DNA from 3 places in the Lysinibacillus sp. KU-BSD001 genome. Region 2 is predicted to be linked to each of the others. Evidence: riboswitches for the same ligand, from Rfam matches in the RefSeq annotation. Region 2 holds a riboswitch; each other region holds the start of a gene.

Region 1 (8,048 bases), on a different contig from region 2:
GTGACATTTTCTTTAATTTTTAGAATAAATGAAATATTAATAACATTTCGTCTGTATTTTATGATAGAATTAGTCAATGTTTTTCAATAACGGAGGTTACATATCAATGGAAGAAGTTGCTCAACCAAAAACCGTGGCCGTCGAGAACGTATTAATTGCACATCATTTTTTAAAAGATGTCGTCGTTCATACGCCACTTCAAAAAAATGATTATTTATCGGAAAAGTACGGTGCAACAATTTATTTCAAACGAGAAGACTTGCAACACGTACGCTCATTTAAGCTACGTGGCGCTTACTATAAAATTAAAAAGATTGAAGCAGAGGCACGTGAAAAAGGCGTTGTTTGTGCCAGTGCAGGCAATCATGCACAAGGTGTAGCTTATGCATGTGCTCACTTAAAAATTCAAGCAAAAATTTTCATGCCAAAAACGACACCGAAACAAAAAATCGGACAAGTGCGCATGTTTGGCCGTGAATTCGTGGAAATCATTTTATCAGGTGATACATTTGATGATTCAGCTACAAGTGCACTTGAATATTGTGAAGAACACGATATGATTTTCATTCACCCATTTGACGATATGGATGTCATGGCGGGGCAAGGTTCCGTAGCGGTAGAAGTGATGAACGATATCGAAGAGCCAATCGATTTCATTTTCGGTAGTGTTGGCGGTGGCGGTTTAATGTCTGGTGTATCCGCCTATGTAAAAAATCTATCCCCTCATACAAAAGTCATTGGGGTAGAACCTGCTGGCGCTGGTAGTATGAAAGCGGCTATGGAACAAGGTGGCCCTGTGACACTGGATTGGATTGATAAATTCGTCGATGGTGCTGCTGTGCAATGTGTCGGCCAAGAAACATACCAAGTATGTCAGCGTTATTTAGATGATATGGTGCTTGTACCAGAAGGAAAAGTATGTACAACAATTTTAGATTTATATAATAAACATGCGATTATTGCAGAGCCTGCTGGGGCATTACCTGTCGCTGCACTGGATTTCTATGCAGAGCAAATTCGTGGAAAATCGGTCGTTGTCATTATTTCAGGCGGGAATAACGATATAGGTCGTATGCAAGAAATTAAAGAAAAATCGTTATTATATGAAGGGTTACTGTACTACTTTATCGTCAACTTCCCACAACGTGCGGGAGCGCTTCGCCAATTCTTAACGGAAGTACTTGGCCCAACGGATGATATTACGCATTTCGAGTACACGAAAAAGAACAATAAAGAAAGCGGTCCTGCATTAGTAGGCATCGAAGTACTCGACCGCGCAGATTACCCTGAGCTACTTCAACGTATGAAAGCAAACGGATTTGAATATAAAGAAGTGAACAAAGACAGTACACTATTTGGTTTATTAGTGTAAGCATTACGTAAAAACCCGCGCATTTGAGCAATGCGCGGGTTTTTATCAGCGATTTTTCTTGAATTATCAGCGGTTTCTGCGATATATCGGCGCATTCACTTCACTTATCGGCCATTTGTCAAAAATATGAGCGCTTCGATAACGGCTTCCTTCCAAGGATTGCTTTACTATTTGAGAAAATAACCGCATATTCTATTGGTAAGGACTCTCCGATTAACTGGCGAAGAGCTGGTACGTGCGTTTTACTTGATTGATGGGGTTTCTAAATCCTTCTACCTTTCCATCTTGCTTTATTCTAATAAACTGGTGCTTTTCTTCATCGAAATGAATTTCGCCTACCATATTTTTAATTTCAAGTATTAACATAAACTGCTTACATACAAAAACGGTATCAACCTGATAAGAAAAACCATTGAGACAGAACGAGTAAGCGTGGAATAATGTAGATTCATATCTTGCCAACGCAAATCTACATACCGTTCTCCCGCATACCCAGCTTCTATTTTCAGCAACTCATCTTCTAATTCCGAAAATACCCTTCTCATTACACACTGCAGTTTCCTCAATTTTTCTGGCACACTTCTATTGAAGATAATCATCCCTCCCCCTCCTTACTTTGGAGTAGAGAAAAGGTGGGATTCGTTTTCTAATTAAAATAACAAAATTTACCAAACTCGTAATTTGGTGAATTTTATTTCCTGGGTAATAGATTAATACACGACAAAAAAAGACAATGCCATCAATGTAGCATTGCCTTTCACGATTAACCTAATAATGCACGGTCTGAGTTCATTTTCTCGCCACGAATACGTTCGAACTCTGCCATTAAATCCGGAATCGTTAAATCTGGTTTACGATCCGCACCGACCTGTAAAATAATTTGCCCTTTATCCATCATAATGAGACGATTGCCAAGGTCCAGTGCTTGTTGCATATTGTGCGTAACCATTAATGTTGTTAAATTGTCCGCGTCTACAAGTTCCTTCGTTAAACGTGTAATCAAATCTGCGCGAGATGGATCAAGTGCTGCAGTATGCTCGTCTAGCAATAAAATAGATGGCTTCGTAAACGTCGCCATCAACAGTGATAACGCTTGTCGCTCACCACCTGAAAGTAAACCGACTTTTGCAGATAACCGATTCTCCAAATTTAGCCCTAAACGCTCAAGTGATGTTTTAAAGAAATCGCGGCGCTTCTTATCGACACCAAAACGGAGTGTACGCTTTGCATTGCGCGAATAGGCAATCGCTAAATTTTCCTCAATCGTCATCGATGGTGCTGTACCGGCCATCGGATCTTGGAATACGCGACCGATAAAATGTGAGCGTTTATATTCTGGTAAGCGCGTCACATCATTGCCATTAATCGATACGGTACCGATGTCCGGCGTCAATGCACCAGAAATCATATTCATCATCGTTGATTTTCCTGCACCATTACTCCCGATAATCGTCACAAAGTCACCAGGTGCTAAATGCAGATGAATGTGATCTAAAGCCACCTTTTCATCTGGTGTACCTTCATTGAAAATTTTGTTAATACCGTCTAATTTAAGCAAGTGGCTCCCCTCCTTGCTCTACTGTTCGTACTGAAGACTTACGTTCTGCAATACGTCTTGCTTTTCGTTTTTTCTCTTTTCGTTTATCGATGATTTGCGGAATGACTAACGCTAAAATAACAATCGCAGCCGTAATTAGCTTCATATCTCCTGTATCTAAAAATTCTACACGAAGAGCAAGCGCATAAATGATACGGTAAATAATCGCACCTACAACAACCGCAAACGTAGTACGTACAATCGTCTTTGTACCAAAAATCGCTTCCCCAATAATAACAGAAGCAAGACCAGTCACAATCATCCCAACACCCATTTGAACATCAGAAAATTTCGAGTATTGCGCGATTAATGCACCTGCAAAAGCAACCATCGCATTCGATAAACCGAGTCCGAGAATAATGAGTGAATCCGTATTTGCCGAAAAACTACGAATCATGCGCTTGTTATCACCCGTAGCCCGAATAGCTAAACCGACCTCTGTTTTTAAGAACCAGTCAGCAATCAATTTAATAGCGATCGTAATGACTAATATAACTAAAACTGTCCCATATGTTGATGGGAGTGACGTAAGCCCCATCCCGCGCAACATATCGTTAATAGCTGTATCAATTCCTAATCCCGCCCAAAAGCTTTGGAACTGTGTAAACAGTGTATCTGCTGTTAATAAAGGAACATTGGAAATACCTGTCGCGCTTTCCTTTGTTGTACCCATAATTCGAAGGTTAATGGAATATAGGGCAATCATCATTAAAATCCCTGAAAGCAGTGGATTTATTTTTCCTTTTGTGTGTAAAAGTCCTGTCATACATCCTGCAATAAATCCAGCTACTATCGCGACTAATGTAGCAATGATAGGGTTGTAGCCCAGCACGATCATTGCCGCTGCTGTTGCCGCCCCTGTAACAAAGCTTCCATCAACCGTTAAATCCGGAAAATCTAACACTCGGAATGTTAAGTACACCCCGAGTGCCATAATTGCATAGATGATTCCTTGCTCAACAGAACCGAATAGAGCTGTAAACATATTGAATCATCTCCTAAGTTATTTATTCGATTACTTCTGCATTCCAAGTATCTTTAATTTCAAGACCTAAATTTTCTGCAGTTGCTTTATTGATGACAAGTTTTAAGTTAGCTGGGTATGTCGCCGGAATCTCACCTGCTGATTTACCATCTTTTAAAATCTCAGCCGCCTTTTGTCCTGCTTCATAACCGATATCATAGTATTCGAAACCGTAAGCTGCTAATCCGCCGCGCGCTACAGAGTCCATCTCGCCAACGATTAACGGTAATTGATTCGTATTAGCCACACCAATCACTGACTCCAGTGCGGATACAACTGTATTGTCTGTAATAATGTATAAAGAATCTACTTTTCCAAGTAATGATTCTGTCGCTTGTTGTACCTCAGCTGAAGTTGATACGGCAGCTTCCACAAGCGTTAACCCTTGTGCTTCTAATGCAGCTTTTACTTGCTCTACTTGTGCAATCGAGTTTTGCTCACCTGTGTTATATACTGTCCCAACCTTTTTTGCACCTAGCTCCTCTTTTAGGAATTTCACTGTATTAGCAATTGTCTCTGGGTGTAAATCGACAGTACCTGTCACGTTACCACCTGGTGCTTCCATAGAAGCGATTAATTCTGCCCCCACGGCATCTGTTACAGATGTGAAGACAATTGGAATATCAGATGTTGCTGACTTCGCCGCTTGCGCTGAAGGTGTTGAGTTAGCAAAAATTAAATCTACTCCGTCCCCTACTAACTTTTGTGCAATCGTTACTGTCTGGCTCGGATCACCATTTGCTGTATTGTATTGATATTCGACATCTAAATCAGCATCTCGAAGTGCTTTTTTAAACCCTTCATATGCCGCATCTAGTGATGGATGCTCAACAATTTGTGTCACACCGATTACGTATGTTTCTTCTGGTGCCGCATCACCACCTGATGAACCTGTTGATGCATCCGACGAGCTTGTGTCGTCACTGTTACATGCCGCAAGCATTAATGCTAACGCTGCTGACGATAAAAATGAAAGCTTTTTCAAAGTAATAGCCATTTCTGTTATCCCCCTAGAACTATTTATCTATTTGCACTTTGCTGATTCAACTTAGCAAAGTATGAATGTACCGCTATCTTACACTCATATTATCTGACAGTCAATAACATTATGAATTTTCTAAATACTATAAATCTAATTTAAGATATTTTTGCGCTTTAAAGCACTAAATTAATTAGCTATTTATCATGTAAATATTAAAAATACTTCTAGCAATTTTCTAATAATTAATTGTTGATATCTAGTATTTAAGTCTAGTTTGATGAGGAAAGCAGACTGAAAAAGAGACTTTATTTTACGTACGAAAAGGGGTCTATTGTTGTGGCGTGTACATTTTCTAGATTTCTTTAGTAATGAATGCTATTTTCAGTTACACCCCGCTCTCCCTTTTAAGAGAATGATTTTATTCACACATGGCGTATAGCATGATCAGCCCAAACGCCTCATGAATCATACATCTCAAATTTTCTTTACTATTGATATATTTCGATTTATAAGATATTTGACGATAGCCATCTATTATACTAAAATATTACTTCGTGCTAAGTCGCCGTGGTTCGAAACCATCCCACGTAAAAAAACTAGGAGGAATTTTATATGAAGGTTAAATTTATGGCAACGACAGGGATTATTGCAGCGCTTTATATTGCTGTAACAATGCTCGTTGCACCGTTTGGATTTACAGAAGTGCAGTTCCGTATTTCTGAAATATTCAATCATTTAGTAGCATTTAATCCTCGTTTTTCAATCGGGATTATACTAGGGGTATTTATTGCTAATATGTTTTCACCATTAGGATTGTATGACCTTATTTTCGGTGTTGCACACTCCATCATTACGATTTCAATTTTTGTATTGATTTGTAAATTCGTGAAAAATATTATGGTACGTTTAGTATTAAATACGCTCCTATTTACGTTTACAATGTTTATTATTGCCTTCGAATTAAATCTCGCACTGGAGCTACCTTTCTTCTGGACATGGTTAACAGTAGCAGCGGGTGAATTCGTCGTATTGGCAGTAGGTGCACCGATTATGTACCTATTAAATAACCGTTTAAATTTCAAAAATTTAATTTAAAATTTTTCAATCGAGCGGTCGATGTGCCGTTCGATTTTTTTATGGATAGCATTCTTACATATTATTATTTTCTGAAAATATTGACTTATCGTTCTTTTCCTCGTACAATGATACTAATTAGAATGTTCGGGTTGGTTGAAGATTACGGGGAGCTGTAATCGCCATACGAGCAGAGTGAAGAATAGCTGAGCAAATTGATGAATAAGAAGAGTAGCAAGCAGCCAAATGTTTAGAGAGCACGTGGTTGGTGGAAACGTGTCATTTTCGCTTGTGAATGGGCCTTATGAGAGTCGCTAGCATGAGTTAGCGAACGGGATATCTCACGTTACGAGATTCGAGATGGGAGCTTTTTTAGCTTCAACTTGAGGTGGCAACGCGGTTCATATCGTCCTCTACAAAAAGTGTTTATGCTTTTTGTAGAGGACTTTTTTTATTTTAGAAGAGTGGAGTGAGAATGATGATTAAACACACATTACGTACGACAATTAAAAAAGTAAATGGCGATTGCTTAACACCTGTATTAATTTTCAATCGCCTACAAGGGACACGAAAATTTTTATTGGAAAGTTCAGCGAAACACGAAACGACAGGACGCTATTCATTTATCGGGGCGAACCCACGCAAAACATACACAGGATCGAATACAACACTAACAGAAAGTTCGCATGTAACAGGACAGTCTTATAGCTACGAAGGTGATTTAGTGCGTTCATTAAAGCAGGTCATGCCACGTGTTTCGAATCACACAGAATATCCATTCACAGGCGGGGCAATCGGTTATATTCGCTTCAACCGTGAACAAAGCACGATTCCAGCTGTAAATTTCCATGTATACGACACCGTTGTGATTTTCGATCATGTCACAGATGAATTAACAATCGTCCATACAAACATCGATGCTGAAATAAAAGAGCCGAATATTGACGACATCATTGACCAAATTGTAAACGGTACAGCACTCTCGCCGAACGAGTTTTCAATGGGGGCATTTACAGAACAAACGACACTCGCCCAATTTGAAGCACAAGTAAAACAGGCACAAGACGTGATGGCAACAGGAGAAGCCACGGAAATTGTCCTGTCGCGAAAGCTACAAGCGGATTTCTCAGGGGACGCTTTCTCCCTCTATCGTGATTTACGTGTGAAACTGCCTTCTCCTTATTTATACTATATCGAATTTGATGACCATACAGTCATTGGTGCGTCACCAGAAAGTATTGTGACGGTATATGATGGACAATTAAAAACAGCAACTGCAACAGATATTGAAGCCATTTCGGTCAAAGAATCACTTCAATATGACGGGCATACAACTTTCGGCATCCTCTCCCCTACTTTGCACGCGATTGATGCATTAACGCATTTATTACCGGCAGATAGCGTAACAGGGAAACGAAAAAAGGTAGCCTTACAAGCGATTCAAGCAATTGAGCCTGAACAGCGCGCACTTTACGGTGGGGCAATCGGTTATATCGGCTTTAACGGACAAATTGACTTTGCGTTAGCCTCTCGTACAGTGCTTTTACAACATAATCAAGCAATAACGGAAATCGGCGCGACGGTGACAGCAAATAGTAATCCGCAAGAGCTATATCAACAAACACAGGCACTTTTGCAAGTGAAGAAAGGATGAGTACGATGACTTTACAAGCTTACACAACGCGTGTCACAAGCGGCGAAAACTTACTATTGGGTGAAATGGTGCAAGCCGCGCAACTTGTTTTCAATGAAGAAACGCCAAAAGAACAAATCGCAAACTTTCTTCTCGCATTAAGTGCAAAAGGTGAAACAGCCCATGAAATAGCGGGCCTTGCTTCTGTCATGCGGTCGCATGCTGTACAGGTAGATGTACCGGAAGGCATTTACATCGATAACTGTGGTACAGGTGGCGACGGACTACAAAGCTTCAATATCTCCACAACCGCTGCATTCGTTCTAGCTGGTGGTGGACTGCTTGTCGCAAAGCATGGGAACCGAA
Region 2 (8,048 bases):
TCGTTACACCCAAGAAGAACAGCTTAGTATGGATATTGTTCATGATACGTTTGAAAGATTGCAAAAAACATTACATAGCTATGATGTAGAGAAGGGAACTGTAAAGTCTTACTTGTTTCAAATTGCTTACAGGCTACTTGTAAACAAATTAAATAGACGAAAAAAGTGGCAAACATTTTTTCCGTTTTTAGTACCAGCAGCTACTAGCCAATTTTCAGCAGATGAAAAGTTAGCAGTGCAAGAAGCAATCGCAAAGTTACCGGAAAAACAACGAGGAGTCATTTTACTAACGTACTATCACGATTTACCGCAAGAAGAAGTTGCACAAATTTTATCAATCCCAATTGGTACGGTAAAATCAAGATTGCATAACGCAATTAAGTTTTTAAAAGATGAACTAAAGGAGGATTTTCATGCTGAAGGATGAATTTGACAAGGAACCATCACTACAAAAAAGATTGGATGAATATAAAGTGGAAGTACCGCAATCATTGGCACAATTTAAAGTGAGTCGGTGGCAACGCTTTATCGAGTTTCTTGCATCACCTGCAAAAGATCCACTAGAGCAAATACATTCCTCCTCATCTGGCTATAATGCGATGAAGCTAGTGCCGCTTGCAAGTGCAGTTTTAATAACTATATTGCAGTTGTTTATTTTATAAAGAATGAATGGATAATATCTTGAGGCAGGAGTCTTCTATCGGATAATAATAAAGCTTTAATTCTCAAAATATATTTGACGTATTCCTTTGTTTTATGTATTATATCAAAAGAAAAGAATATTCCCGACATTTGAACGGGAGAGGTTCATAGCTGATACCCTCTATAAAAAACTATGGAAGCATGCTTATTACGCCATGTCCATATCGGACGTGGCTTTTTTATTTGTTCGCTTTAGTTTAGATGGATGAATGCCGCCTCTCTTGTGATGTGTTTTGGGAAACATATACTGGGAGGTTTTTTTATGTCTGGCCGTAGCCACGAGGAAGGATTAAAAGATTTAACACTATTAGGAAATCAAAATACGAAATATTCATTTGATTATGCTCCTGAAGTATTAGAGTCGGTGGATAATTTGCATTCAAACCGCGATTATTTTGTGAAATTTAATTGCCCAGAGTTTACAAGCTTATGCCCGATTACAAGTCAGCCTGATTTTGCAACAATGTACATTTCGTACATTCCAGATCAAAAAATTGTGGAGAGTAAATCATTAAAATTATATTTATTTAGCTTCCGCAACCATGGTGATTTCCATGAGGATTGTGTGAACATCATTATGGATGATTTAATTAAACTGCTAAACCCACGCTATATCGAAGTATGGGGAAAATTCACACCGCGCGGAGGTATTTCGATCGACCCTTGGTGCAACTACGGTAGACCGGGGACGAAATATGAAGAAATGGCGCATTATCGTTTAATGAATCACGATCTAAATCCAGAAAAAATTGATAACCGATAATGAAATAGTAGAGGTTTTTAGCCCCCCCTCTTAAAAAAACTAAGAAGAGACAGCATTTTCTTAGAATGCTGTCTTTTCGTTTATAAGGGAGTTTTTCATATGAAACAGGAGAAAGCCATTGTTGTGTTTAGCGGTGGGCAAGATAGTACGACTTGTCTATTTTGGGCACTGGAGCGCTTTGCACAGGTAGAGGCAGTAACATTTGATTATGGGCAACGACATGCACTTGAAATCGAATGTGCAAAAGAAATCGCACAGGAACTAGGCGTGAAACATCACATACTGGATATGTCGCTCCTTAATCAGCTTGCGCCGAGTGCATTAACACGACAGGAAATCGAAGTGGAGGAAGGGGAAGAGGGAGAGCTACCATCTTCTTTTGTACCAGGACGTAATCTTCTTTTCCTCTCTTTTGCAGGGGTGTTAGCGAGCCAAGTCGGAGCGAAGTATATCGTCACAGGTGTATGCGAAACAGATTTTAGTGGTTATCCGGATTGCCGCGATGTGTTTATCAAGTCACTCAATGTCACATTAAATTTATCGATGGACGCTACGTTTGTCATGGAGACGCCGCTAATGTGGTTAGATAAGGCACAAACATGGGCGCTTGCAGATGAGTTAGGCGCACTACAATTTGTTCGTACCAAAACGTTAACTTGTTATAACGGTATTCAAGCAGATGGTTGCGGGGAATGCCCGGCATGTAAGTTGCGAAACAGAGGACTTGCTGCGTATTTAAATTCGAAGGAAGCAGAACAGAATAATTCGATTGTAAAGGAAGGAATATAGAGAAATGAGAATCTTATTTTATTTATTATCCATTGTCATTGCGAATGTAGTAACAGCAAAGTTTGCACCGCTGCAATTCGGCATGTTTATTGTCCCAATGGGTACGCTTTTTGTAGGGGCAACTTTTATTTTCCGAGATTTAGTCCAAAATAAATATGGCAGAGCTAAAACGTATGCCTTTATTTGTATAGCGCTTGTCATCTCAGCAGTTGTGTCCTTTTTATTAGGTGACACATTGATGATTGTCGCAGCGTCGGCGATTTCGTTTGTCATTGCTGAAACAGCGGATACAGAAATTTATTCACGTTTAAAGCTACCAATGGCGTGGCGTGTGTTCTATAGCGGGATTGTTGGTGGATTCCTGGATTCGGTTGTGTTTGTGATCGTTGGCTTAAGTCCGCTAGGAGCAAACTTTTTACCGTGGGAGGCTGTTCCTGCAGCCATTGTAGGGCAAGTGATTGTGAAAACAGTCATTCAAACACTTGGTGCCATCGTGCTAAATCAAGTGATAGTTATAAAGAAAAAACAATTAATTGCAGAGTAAGATAGAAGGGAATTGGCGGTTGCCAATTCTCTTTTTACATATATAAAAGGCTTTTTGGAATATTTGTATAATAATAATGATAAAGAAAGGAGTTATAAACATTGAAATACAAAGCAACTACACAAAGGCAATGGATTTTACCAATGGCATTCTTATCGTTAGCTGCAAGTATTACTTCCTGGGATCATACTTGGATAAAGTGGAGTAGTGTAACGATTTTCATATTGATTTTTTTAACAGCATTTATTAAATACACATTGATCATTCATGAAAATCATATCGTGTATACTATTCACTTTTTAGGTATACCCATTTACAAAAAACAAGTGACACAATCGGATATTAAAAAGATTACTTTCAAAAGAGCAAATTGGCAATCAAAAATGGCTGTTATTAAAATGCAGAGCGGATTTCCTATTCGTGTAACATTGTTTAAACCAGAAAGTATATTTCGTGATTTAATGGCATTTTGTGATAGAAACAATGTGAAGTACGAAAAAACAAAAGATTATAAAATAATCGAAAAGATGGCATCATAGGTTTATCGTTTGTCATACAAAACAGGTGCCCTCCATAAATTGGGGGCTCCTGTTTTTTGTGTCAAAAGGCTGTTTTTACGCTTTTTTACTCTGAATAGTAACTAGTTCTTTTTAGTACATAAAAACATAAGATATTAAAGAATTATGAGGAAGGTGTTTGCTCATGCATGAGATGTCATTAATGTATGAAATTATTCAACTCGTATCAAAAGATGCAATATCCAGAGGGTTTCGACGAGTAAAACAAGTGCAAGTGATTGTGGGTGATTTATCCAATGTGTTACCCGATGCTTTAGAAGCTGCTTTTTTCTATTTCCGTAAAGAGAATTTAGGTCTTCTTGATGAATATTCACAATTAGAAATTGTTCGCGAGAAAGCAACAACGCAATGTCAAACGTGTTTACATGAATTTGAACCAGACTTTCGAATAGCACTTTGTCCAAAGTGTGGTCTTCTCAATGGTCTTCTCATTTCGGGAGAAACATTTAGGGTCGAATCTTATGAAGGGTGTGATGTATTTGAAAATTAATCTTAAAGAAAACGTATTGACCGATTTAAATGTAGTAGCAAATACTAATCGAGAAATATTTCATAAAAATCAAACGCTCGTTATTAACGTCATGAGTTCGCCGGGAGCAGGGAAGACAACCCTGTTAGAGGAAACGGAGAAACGATTAGGGGACGAGTTTACAATTGCTGTGATTGAAGGGGATTTAGCAACAGAACGTGATGCAGAACGATTACGTTTACTTGGGGTGAACACTGTTCAAATTAATACAGTAGGCGGATGCCATTTAGATGCTCGGATGGTTTCCAAAGTCCTCCCGCAATTTGACTTTGAATCTATCGATATTCTCTTTATTGAGAACATTGGAAATTTAGTGTGCCCATCCGGATATGATTTAGGTCAACATTATAAAGTAGTCATATTAAGTGCTCCAGAAGGCAACGATAAAATCCCGAAATATCCCGTGATGTTTCGACGTACAGATTTAACGATGATTAATAAAATTGATTTATTACCTTATGTTTCATTTGATTTAGAGGAAGCTAAAAGGGATTTAGCTCAAATTAATCCTGATGCTCAATTTACAGCATTGTCCACAAAAACAGGAGAAGGTATGGAAAATTGGGTAAGTTGGTTAAAGGATGTTTATCATCAATGTATAAAGCCTTAAATGTCATTGTAACGGGGAGAGTTCAAGGCGTCGGTTTTCGACCTTTTGTTTACGCTCTTTCCAAAAAATATGAGTTAAAAGGCACCGTTCAAAATAATACAGAACAAGTTAACATTGTACTAGAGGGGGAGGAAGACAATCTTGAGAGAATGTTACATGAACTAAAGACCTTTCCACCAAAACTGGCAGCAATTAAGACAATTAAAATCCAACAAATTCCGCTTCGTTTTTATAAAGATTTCTCCATTATTCCAAGTGAAATAACACAACAACGTCAAATTTTTTTCGTCACGCTAGATGCAGCTATATGTAAACAATGCCTAGACGAAATGAAACATAGAGAAAATCGCCGATTCCAGTATCCATTTATTAATTGTACACAATGTGGGCCTCGCTACACGATTATTAAAGATTTCCCTTACGATCGTCCTAATACATCAATGGCTGTTTTTCCAATGTGTTTAGACTGTCAAGTAGAGTATGAAAATATACAAAATCGAAGACATCATGCACAACCCATTTGTTGTCCGAAATGTGGCCCGACAATACGGTTACTTAATCAAAAGTGTGAAACAATAGCTGAAAATCAACAGGGACTTTTCGAGGCATCAAAACTTTTGAAGCAAGGTAACATCATTGCGATAAAGGGAATAGGGGGGTATCACCTTGCCTGTGATGCGTATCAAAGGAAGTCAGTGGATGATGTAAGAAGTAGAAAGAGCAGACCACAACGCCCATTGGCAATCATGGTTAAATCATTAGACCTAATACGGGAATTTTGCCATGTATCAATGGATGAAGAGCAATTGTTAACAAGCGCTGAAATGCCCATTGTTGTGTTACAGAAAAAGCAAGGATGTATATTGCCCGAAAATATTGCCCCAGGTTTATCAACTATAGGGGTGATGTTGCCATATACTCCGTTGCATCATTTATTATTTGAACAGCATCAATTGGAATGCCTTGTAATGACGAGTGCGAACCTTACTAATTTACCCATCCAGTATAAGGATCACCATCATCAAAATTTAACGCAACTTGCTGATTATATTGTCACGCATAATCGAGAAATTTTACATCCAATTGATGATTCGGTTGTGCAGCAAAGTGACAACAACACTATTTTCATTAGAAAGGCGAGAGGGTTTGCACCGGAAGTTATAAAATCAACATGGAATGTGTCGAACATAATTGCTTTAGGTGGAAATCAAAAAAACACAATTGCACTAGGGAAACAAAATGATATTATCCTAAGCCCTTATATTGGTGATTTAAATAATGAAGAAATGGTGCAATTTTTTCAAAAACAACTGCATCAATTGAAAGTATGGCATGGAGTAAAGGAGAAGTATATAGCTGTCGATCAACATCCGTCTTATACAACGACGTTAATAGCAAAGCACTCTAATAGTAAAGTGATTTCCGTCCACCATCACCATGCACATCATGTATCTTGTATGGTAGATAACCAACTGACTGAACCTTGCTTAGGGATTATTTTAGATGGCACAGGATACGGGGAAGACAAGCATATTTGGGGATTTGAATTTTTATACGGTGATGCACAAAGTTTCGAACGACTTGGTCACTTACAATACACACCGCTCCCTGGTGGTGAAAAAGCTATCAAAGAGCCTTGGCGTAACGCAGTTGGCATGCTTCTTTCGCTATTTAAGGAGGAAGGAAAGGACTTAGCATCCCGAATTTTTCCTGATAAATGGAAAGAAATCAATATATTAGAGCAGATGATTGTCAAAAAAATAAATACGACTACAGCAGGGACTTGTGGTCGGTTGTTTGATGCGGTTAGTGCCATTTTAGGCATTTGTACTCTTTCTACATATGAGGGTGAAGCTGCTAGTAAGTTAGCAGATTATATGATTCATACTCCCGTTGAAAACACATTCGTCACTTATCCATTCCAAATTCGAGTAAGCGAACAGCACGTATTTGAACTTGATTTTTCTGCTATGATTCAGCAAATCGTCATCCATAAATTGGAGCAAAAACCGCTCGCCTTAATCATCCAAAAATTTCATCAAACGATTGTGTCAAGTTGTGTACAAATGGTGTTAACGATCATGAAACAATATCCTCATTTAAATAGACAGGTCGTATTTTCAGGCGGGTCTTTTCAAAATATGTATCTAGTCAAACAATTGAAGCATCATCTTGAAAAAGAGGGAGTGCAAGTGTATACACATCATAACATTCCATGTCATGATGGGGGATTAGCAATTGGTCAAATTGTCATTGCTGCACGAAAAATGGCACAACAAATTTGATGTGAAAGGCTGTTAAATATGTGTGTAGGTGTACCTGCAAAAGTAATAAAAATTGAGGGGAATCAAGCGTTAGTGGATGTTATGGGCTCAAAAATCTTTGTTGGGATTGTGTTTGTTCCAGAAGTGCAAGTTAGTCACTATGTATTATTACATGCCGGACAGGCCATGACAATTGTTGATGAGCGCTTTGCAATAGAGAGTATTGAGGAGTGGAGGAATTTAATAAGTGGCAGCTCTGAATGATTTAACAAATCCAAGTATTATGCGGCAATCATTACATGCCGTACTTGATCTTGCGGAGCAATTTAAAAAAGAAAACGGTAGAATCCCTGTGCTAATGGAAGTATGTGGCTCTCATACGATGGCTTTTGCTCGAACGGGTATTAAGCAAAGGTTGCAAACACATGTTGGTCTCGTTGCAGGACCAGGATGTCCCGTTTGTGTAACGGATCAGAAATCGATTGACGCCATGATAGAGGTATCGAAACAGCCAAACCGAATTATTTGTACATTTGGTGATATGATGCGAGTGCCAGGTTCTAAATCGAGTTTAATTGAAGCAAAAACGGCAGGAAGTGATATTAGAGTTGTGTATTCGCCATTAGATAGTATTAAAATTGCTGAAGAAAATCCTCATAAAGACATCATTTTTTTAGGAATTGGATTTGAAACTACCATTCCTATTCTAGCAGTACTAGTTCAAGAAGCAGAGAAAAAAGAATTAAAGAATTTTTCAATATGGATGACAACAAAGCTAGTAGAACCTGTATTAAAAGTGCTCTTAGATGCAAAAGAGGTGAATATAGATGGGTTCATATTGCCTGGGCACGTTTCAGTTGTAGTTGGGAAAAATAGCTATGACTTTTTAGTAGAAGATTATCAAGTCTCGGGTGTGATTACGGGGTTTGAGCCAGTTGAATTACTAAGAGGGATTTATAAAATGTTACAACTATTACTAAACAAAAAAAATCAAATTATAAATGATTATAAATATGTCGTAAAGGAGGAGGGAAATTTAATTGCACAACAGTTGATGGAAAAATATTTTCATTATCATGATGAAGCATGGAGAGGGATGGGGGTGATCCCTAAAAGCGGATTGGTTCTAAAGGCTGAATATGCTCATTTCGATGCAAAGAAAAAATTTAATGTGCAAGTAGGTGAACCAAAAAAGACGAAATGTCGTTGTGGTGAAATTATTCAAGGAATGATTATACCTGAACAATGTGTGTTATTTAATAAAGGATG
Region 3 (8,048 bases), on a different contig from region 2:
CCTATCGAATTTACAACCATTTACGATGTGATGGTGGGGGATGGAGAATCCGTGTCGACAGCAGACATGCATCAATGGAATAGCGATCTTTACTATTATAATGACCGTCAGCACATATTTCAGAAGCGTCATTTTAATGTATATACTACACCAGTGACGGACAGTGATCTTCTAGAAGTAGGTGATTTAGTAGCGGGGCTTGATGAAGAGCAAAAAATCCCGATGATTGGAAATATTATCGCCACACCGAATGACCAAGTAAAAATAGAAAATGGCAAATTATATATAAATGACAAACTGTTCGAGCAATATTATTTTGCGGGGATGAATAGGAACGTTTTTGAAGAGAAGGGCGGGCAGCTACTTGAAGTGAAGCTAACAGAACAGCTGGAAGTAGATACATTTGATTATGTCATTGCTTCTTACGATTGGATAAATGCCCCTGTTTTAATGGCAAAAGTGGCAAATGAGGTTTATAAAGTTGAACATGTACAACGTTCTTCAACAGATGAACAAGAGCAAGTGGCAAGCTATTTAGAAACGGGAGATGAACAATATTTAATCGGTGTGTCACCGGAAATGATTTTAAAAACGTATTTATTTACAGATAGTGACGATGAAAATACAGTTCCTGTAGTGAAAGCGTTAGCCTTAAAAGAATTTAGTATTGTATGGCCATATGATTTGGCCTATCATGAGGAGAAATTTGAGGAAATGCTTCAACATGTTCCTGCATCTATTTACCAAGGTACAGCAAGCATGCATATTAAAGGTTGGGATATTCCGTTTGTTACTGTAGAATTTCAAAAAATCAATGATGTTTGGAAAATTTCTAAGATTGAGTAGTGTATCAATAGAATAAGACTGTAAACAAACTAAAACTTTTAGAGTTGTCTACGTTAACTTTCGAATTAATTAAAGTAAGGAAATTAATCTTTGACTTAGCATTCACATAAATAATATAATAAAATTATACAAAAAAAGGAAGGAGGGGTATTGTGATTTGGTCATTTTTAATCCATGATATACCTATATTTCTGAATACAATGGAATATTTTTGGTTATTAGCTTCTTTGGTATTAACGGTATTATGTGTTAGCTTACATATATATTTGGCTAATACAATTACAATCCAGGAAGTTAAAGAAGAAGCGTTTGAAATTGATTATGAAATCACTAATACTTGGACTCCACCTATGCTAACGTGGTTTGTACTGTGTATTAGAACATCCGAAGACAATGATGAAGAAAGCGTATCTCCTAGTTTGATTTAAATTTAAAAACTAGGAGGAATAGCATTGTTGTCATTTTTAACGCAACCAATAATTTATTTAATTCATTTTTTACATTCATTTACGGATAGTTATGCAATAAGTGTCATCTTAATCACAATTGCAGTTAGATTAATTCTTATACCATTATTCATTCAATCGGCAAAACATCAAAAAAACTCTAAAGAATTAATGACTTCAATTAAGCCTAAATTAGATGAGCTTACTGTCAAACTTCGGAATAGTAGTAATGAATCTGAAAAGTTAGTGTATCAAAAGGAAATTCAAGAGTTAACATCAGATTCAATGAAAAGTTTTTTATTAGGTTGTTTACCAATACTCATTCAATTGCCTATTTTATTTTCACTGATTTATGCAATTACAATAGATGTAGCAATTGCAAGTGAAAATTTCCTTTGGATGAATTTAGGGACAATGGATATTGGCATTTCAATTATTGCTTGTTTCATTTATTTAATTCAAAGCTTTATTTCATTAGATAAAAATCAACCGACAAATGTGAAAATAATGGTATTCATTAATCCAATTATGATGCTCATTTTTAGTCTGTTAAATCCATCGATATTACCGATTTATTGGACAGTGAGTGCTTTATTATTAATAGCACAACAATTATTAATTAAAAAAATATATAAATAGAATAACAAGCCCCTCTTACGGAAAATGTAAGAGGGGTTTGTTAGTTTGAATAACCCTGTTCTAAATTTAGGGCGAGGTTAAAAAATATAGTTATTTAATTTTTGATGTATGATACTTCACTACCCTCAAAAATATAACAATAAAGTCGTTTAAAAATCTAACTCTTATTAAACTCTTGCGCCAGATTGTGGAGAATGGAGTTTACTACTATTTATGATACGGTTCTGCGTAAAGTATTTAATTGAGAGATTTTGCATATAGTTTTACAGCTGATAGCTATACACCTCTTTTATTTCCCCACACAAGTGCATGCAGCTGCGGTAGTACTTTAACATTTTTTAATTCTTCATCCATCATCACTTGATCGATTAGCGTTTGATACTTCTTTAATAAATGGCTGATCAACTGTGCATTGTCCATCGAAGTAATGTCATCATTTCCGACTTGAAGGTAAAAAGGAATGGTCGGATATCGAAGGTGAACTTGTTTAGCATAAGCATAATCCTCTTGATTAAATACAACGATTTTGAGAGATATATGCTGATGGCTGTTTTTATCTCTAAGCTTTTCCAAAATATCAGAGAGCATAGAAAAATCTGTCGTCATCCCAGAACTAGGGGGCTTTGGTGAAATCGTTAGTTCATCGATATCATACAGCCAATCTTGCCATTTGCTTCCCTGTGTTTCAACACCAATCTCTATGTTATTTTCTTTTAAAATTGCAACAAGCGCATCCAAATTACGAAGAAGTGCCGGATTTCCTCCCGAGATCGTGACGAATGAAAAACCGTTACCCCCAAGTCGTTTCAACTCAGACCAAATCTCTTCTGCTGTCATTTGAACGATCAGATGCTTGCCACTACCATCCCACGTAAATGATGAGTCGCACCAAGAACAAGAATAATCACAGCCGGCAGTGCGTACAAACATTGTCTTCTGACCTACTACCATTCCTTCACCTTGAATCGTGGGACCAAAAATCTCTATAACGGGTACTTTACTCAACTTCCATCCACTCTCTTCTGGCTTCAGCATAGCTTGTAGGGGTTTCATACAACCTGATAAATTCCACGCGTGCCCCATTATATAGTTGTTCATCAAGCAAGGCTTCATTAAACTTTTCGTAAATCCAAACAACGATATTCTCTGCCGTCGTATTCATCGGCGGAAGAGTTTCATTTAAATAACGATGATCCAAATAAATTTCTATTTTTTGTTTCCATATTTCCTTTATGTCACCAAAATCAAGCATAATCCCTCGTTCATCCGTATAACCACTCAATCCGAAGACAACACGATACGTATGACCATGTAAATTTTTACATTTCCCCTCGTAGTTATGTAAATGATGAGCAGCATCAAAGGTAAACTCTTTGCTTACGAGAACACGTTTTGAATGATAGTTTAATTGACTTCTTTGAATATCTTCATCTATTTTTTGTAGCTTCTCAATAATTCTAAAATTATACATGCTTTAAAACTCCCTCTCAGAACAAATGAGTGATATTGTCCTGACCTCCATTAAATACTATTATTGCTTTTTCCTGCTTCAACTTCAAAAACTCCTTTATAACGAAAAAACAGCATCCCAAGAAAAAATGCTATTTTTCTCCTTAGTGTACGAAATAATTAGGATTTACATATAGACTACCGACTGTTTCCATCAGGCCCATAACCCAAACTAGATTTTTAATTCTGCTTCAACTTTGCAGCCAGATATAAAAAAACCTCCCTTGTAAAATGTTCCCTACACTTTTCAAGAGAGGCGCTACCAATTATTCTATTAAAACGTATGAATAAAACATAAAAAGCCACGTCCTATATGGACATGGCAGATTGTCATGTTTCCATAGTTTTTTATAGAGGGTATTAGCTATGAACCTCTCCCGTTCTATTCCGGGCATTCTTTAATAACAATATAATATATGGAGTAGTAGAAAATTTCAAATATAATTTTATTTTTATAGCGTTCGAATAATACTTCTCTGAAATATAAGCAGCATTACTTGCTTTAGTTTTTTCATCTAATCATTCCATCAATTGCTGGATAAGGTGTTTTGTCAATAGAATTTTTAAAATTCTTGCTACTAACATCTTTGAAATATTATTCGGCTTTACAGAACATAATCACTGTATAGCTGAACCCATTTCAAGAATTTAACCGCACTTACTTATGGTGCGGTTCTCTGTAATGTATCTAAGCGAGGTTTTATCCTAATAGCTATACTTCGCTAAGTGGTAACTTCTCAATTTTTTCATTATTATTTTTCACCAACATCATTCTTAGGCAGATGCAAAATTTTGGATCAACAAAAGTGTAACTATCTCCTTTAGGAGTTTTCTTTATAGGGGGGATCACTATTTGCTATTTCAGATAACATTTGACCTATATTCATTGTAGCTTGAGTGGTAGAAGGAAATTCTATTCTAACTATTTCTTCTATATCAGAGTATTTAAATTTCTCCTTCTCTACTTTTCCCAATGCATATAATACTTGATTCTTTCTTTGAACAGTTGTTTCCCTTGAATTCATCAATATTTCTATATTTGAATAGTTAGAAGTTAATGATTGATTTATCCAATCAATTTTAGCCGACTTTAATAATTCATTGCTAATTTGCCAATCATTATCTTCTAAGGCATATGCAATTTTCAAACAATATTCATGTAGTCTTTGAGGAATGCCTAAAGTAGACCAATAAACATCATTATTAAGTGTCCTCAAGGAATCATCATCCATTTCGATTTTTAATTTATCTATAAATCCTTTTTTAACAAAATTTTCAACTTGTTCTTTACTTAATTTTGAGACCTCAGGAATTTCTTCAAGCCTATTACTGATTGAAGATGCATTTTCTACTTTTGAGAAATATTCTTTAATACCACTAGGAACGCCTACTATTAAAAATTTCACATTGTATTTAGCATAGATTTCATCATCTAGTAAGAGTATTAAATTTCCTAGTTCTTTCATTATTCCTTCATCTTTGAAAATAGCTTCTAGATTTTCAAAAACTATAAGAGCCTGATTTCTTTTTGCCCTTTTCCTAACATACTCTAAACATTGCAAAAAGGGTTCTTTTTCATTAAATATATATTTATCCGAATGATCTATTTGTCCTTTCGCTACAGCTGCATTTACTTCTGCCATTTTTTTCTCGGTGTACTCTACTTTTTTCACTTCGTCTATTTGATTTAGATACCATTTAAACGTTTCCGAAATACTTCGATTTGAACTTGCGTTTGGAAGATTAATTGTTATATATTAACAATTCATTTCTTTTAATACGTTTTTATACAACCAAGATTTACCTGAACCACTATCACCATGAACAATGATATGGTACGTACCATCTATAGCCCTTTTTAATTTTTTCTCTAATTGTGGCCTAGAAATATACATATCCTCATTAACTAATGGAGCTTTTGGAGTAAAAACTTCATTTGGCTTTACTCTAATACTTTTTTAAAAAAACACTAAATACTCACTCCTCTTATCATCTTAGTACTATTTTGTATTTTTATAGTACACTTATCAAAGATAGAATCGCTGTAAGCGTTAACCATAGACTGACCTCACCTAGATACGGCAGAATTAAATATAATTTCCACTATTTTATAATTATAACTGATTTATGACTAGCTTTAAATGACTATGTTTGAGTATTAAAAAGGATTGAACTACATTTTCTGTAGTTCAATCCAAAAACCGCATTTACTTATGATAAGGTTCTCCATTATTAATGATAAACGCTATCCTCAACAATCTGGCCAGATTGTTGAATAGAATAATTATCATTTTTTAACAACGTTATTATAAATTAAACAATTTTTTTGTTGTTTAACATCTGGTATGAGACAGCCTGATATAAGAATTGAGTTGTCTTATTAGGAAGTATAGGTACCTGCCACTTTATTTATAGATGTATTCATTTTTTACATTGCAAATACGAAATAGCAAGCTTAGTACGGCTTGTGACTTGAAACTTACGATATAAGTTTTGAAGATGTTTTTTTACCGTATTTTCACTGACGAATAATTGTTTTGCAATATCGATATTTTTATAGCCCCTACAAATATACGCTAAAATTTCTTCCTCTCGGTCGGTAACATGAATTGTACTTTTAGGCTTAGTATATTGGTGTAGCAAATACTGATTTTCAATCGTATGTTTTAAATAGAGTAATGTCAACATGTCCTTTTGATTAAAACGTGGCTCGTGATTTTTTCTGAGTAGGCCAATTGCTGCGACGGATTCCTGATCCTTTTTTATATACATGACCATTTCGTCGTCATAGGCATTTGCCTTTAGAAAATGTTTTTTGTAGTATTCCATATGTTTTGGAGGGCAATCATGGTTTTCATGCATTAATTGAATGGATTGTTGCTTTTGTATATTCGTAGGGTGTAAAGGGTCATAGTATTGATACGTAGATAAGTAATTTTGTAAAGTATGTTGGTCCATATTGTATAGTACGGGTGTATCATGCAAATGCTCGTCTGATACTTCCCAAAAGAGCGTATGATGGAAATGCAAGTTCTGGCTGAATAACTGTAACACAGCGTATTTAAAACCTTCGTTGCTTTGAGATAAATTTATATTCGAGATTTGGTAAATCGTTTTCAAAATACTTTCATACTCGTTTTTTGTAAACAAATAAATCACCACTTTCTCTCTTTTATGTATTCTATATTCTCTTAAAATAAATATTATCCTTTCGGGTAATGTCTTTTTTTATTTTCTGTATTTAAACTGAGTGTAGGAAGTGAGTGGTTTTCATACATGAAATGAAGGAGTGGTTACATGAATTTACAAGAGTATGCTTCATATGATGGATTGGGACTAGCGGAATTAGTAAAAAACAAACAGGTAACACCGAAAGAGCTTGTACAATTAGCAATTCAAGGAATAGAAAAAGTGAATCCAACGATTAATGCGGTAGTGAGTGTTCTTGAAGAGCAAGCAGACAATGCCATTACAAATTTAGATGAAACACAACCTTTTGCCGGTGTACCATTTTTGATTAAGGAATTAGTATTACATGCAGAAGGGGTTCCTCACAGCATGGGGAGCCGTATTGCAGAAAACACAGTAGTACCTGTGGATAGTGAACTAATGAAGCGTTTCAAAAAAGCAGGGTTAGTATTGTCAGGTACAACGACAACACCAGAGTTCGGCTATAATGCAGCAACAGAAGCGGTTGTCTATGGACCAACAAGAAATCCATGGGATCCAAATTTTAGCCCAGGTGGATCAAGCGGTGGATCAGCGGCGGCAGTTGCTAGTGGGATTGTGCCAATAGCTCATGCAAATGATGGCGGTGGATCGATTCGTATCCCAGCTTCTTGTAGCGGATTAGTAGGCTTAAAGCCGACACGTGGTCGGATTCCCGAAGGACCATTCAATAGTGAATTATTAAATGGAATTGCAATCGAATTTGCTGTAACAAAATCGATTCGTGATACAGCTGCACTACTTGATCAAGTAGCTGGACCAGATATCGGCAGCTATTCAAAATTAGAAATGAATCATGCTCCTTACGGTAACTTAATTCAAACACAGGTAAGACCGCTAAAAATTGCTTGGACAACTGAACCAAATTCGGATGTACACGTTGATCCAGAATGTGTAGAAGCGGTTCATAAAACAGTCCAATTGTTAAAAGAATTAGGACATGAGGTTGTAGAGGCAAGACCGAAATATGAACAAGCTGCTTTTGCAAAGGCAACAGTGAACATTTGGACAGCGAATATTTATATGATGATTCAAGGGGCAGCAGCTAGTAGTGGCTTGAAGCCTTCACCAGAATATATTGAATCGGCTATTTGGAAATGTTATGAGTATGGTCGTGAATTAAAGGCGAGTGAGTTGTTAGAGGCAACAGCAGTCAATGCGGGAGTATCTCGTCAAGTTGCGACATTCTTTGAAGATTATGACGTATTATTAAGCCCAACGATTGCTACATTACCAGCAAAAATTGGTGAGCTAAATGCCAATAATCCATCGATTGATGCTGTAGAATGGACAGAGCAAATTTTCACGTATGCACCGTTTACGAATTTATTTAATGCAACAGGGCAGCCTTCATTGTCATTACCAATAGCTATGAGTAAA

The links. A riboswitch is a leader RNA that binds a small molecule or an ion and turns the genes downstream of it on or off. The one in region 2 is predicted to bind preQ1.
Region 1: linked by a shared signal. The riboswitch ahead of AAGS61_RS04420 (QueT transporter family protein) and the one ahead of queC (7-cyano-7-deazaguanine synthase QueC) in region 2 are both predicted to bind preQ1.
Region 3: linked by a shared signal. The riboswitch ahead of queD (6-carboxytetrahydropterin synthase QueD) and the one ahead of queC (7-cyano-7-deazaguanine synthase QueC) in region 2 are both predicted to bind preQ1.

Annotation. Positions count from the first base shown of each region.
Region 1 is NZ_JBDQZI010000002.1:236,324-244,371, forward strand. Features, by position in the region: gene ilvA (threonine ammonia-lyase IlvA) at 107-1,372, shown strand; gene AAGS61_RS04395 (nuclease-related domain-containing protein) at 1,586-1,834, opposite strand; gene AAGS61_RS04400 (hypothetical protein) at 1,732-1,971, opposite strand; gene AAGS61_RS04405 (ABC transporter ATP-binding protein) at 2,136-2,930, opposite strand; gene AAGS61_RS04410 (ABC transporter permease) at 2,923-3,954, opposite strand; gene AAGS61_RS04415 (ABC transporter substrate-binding protein) at 3,977-4,990, opposite strand; PreQ1 riboswitch class I at 5,537-5,581, shown strand; gene AAGS61_RS04420 (QueT transporter family protein) at 5,588-6,070, shown strand; T-box leader at 6,259-6,466, shown strand; gene AAGS61_RS04425 (chorismate-binding protein) at 6,528-7,703, shown strand; gene trpD (anthranilate phosphoribosyltransferase) at 7,709-8,048, shown strand, end outside.
Region 2 is NZ_JBDQZI010000004.1:144,469-152,516, reverse strand. Features, by position in the region: gene AAGS61_RS07920 (RNA polymerase sigma factor) at 1-427, shown strand, start outside; gene AAGS61_RS07915 (hypothetical protein) at 414-662, shown strand; PreQ1 riboswitch class I at 797-843, shown strand; gene queF (preQ(1) synthase) at 965-1,465, shown strand; PreQ1 riboswitch class I at 1,470-1,514, shown strand; gene queC (7-cyano-7-deazaguanine synthase QueC) at 1,520-2,254, shown strand; gene AAGS61_RS07900 (VUT family protein) at 2,259-2,798, shown strand; gene AAGS61_RS07895 (hypothetical protein) at 2,900-3,337, shown strand; gene AAGS61_RS07890 (hydrogenase maturation nickel metallochaperone HypA) at 3,501-3,866, shown strand; gene hypB (hydrogenase nickel incorporation protein HypB) at 3,856-4,515, shown strand; gene hypF (carbamoyltransferase HypF) at 4,500-6,800, shown strand; gene AAGS61_RS07875 (HypC/HybG/HupF family hydrogenase formation chaperone) at 6,819-7,043, shown strand; gene hypD (hydrogenase formation protein HypD) at 7,063-8,048, shown strand, end outside.
Region 3 is NZ_JBDQZI010000005.1:109,099-117,146, forward strand. Features, by position in the region: gene AAGS61_RS09615 (S26 family signal peptidase) at 1-846, shown strand, start outside; gene AAGS61_RS09620 (hypothetical protein) at 999-1,274, shown strand; gene yidC (membrane protein insertase YidC) at 1,302-1,931, shown strand; gene queE (7-carboxy-7-deazaguanine synthase QueE) at 2,208-2,936, opposite strand; gene queD (6-carboxytetrahydropterin synthase QueD) at 2,929-3,402, opposite strand; PreQ1 riboswitch class I at 3,775-3,821, opposite strand; gene AAGS61_RS09640 (hypothetical protein) at 4,262-5,083, opposite strand; gene AAGS61_RS09645 (response regulator transcription factor) at 5,862-6,590, opposite strand; gene AAGS61_RS09650 (amidase) at 6,738-8,048, shown strand, end outside.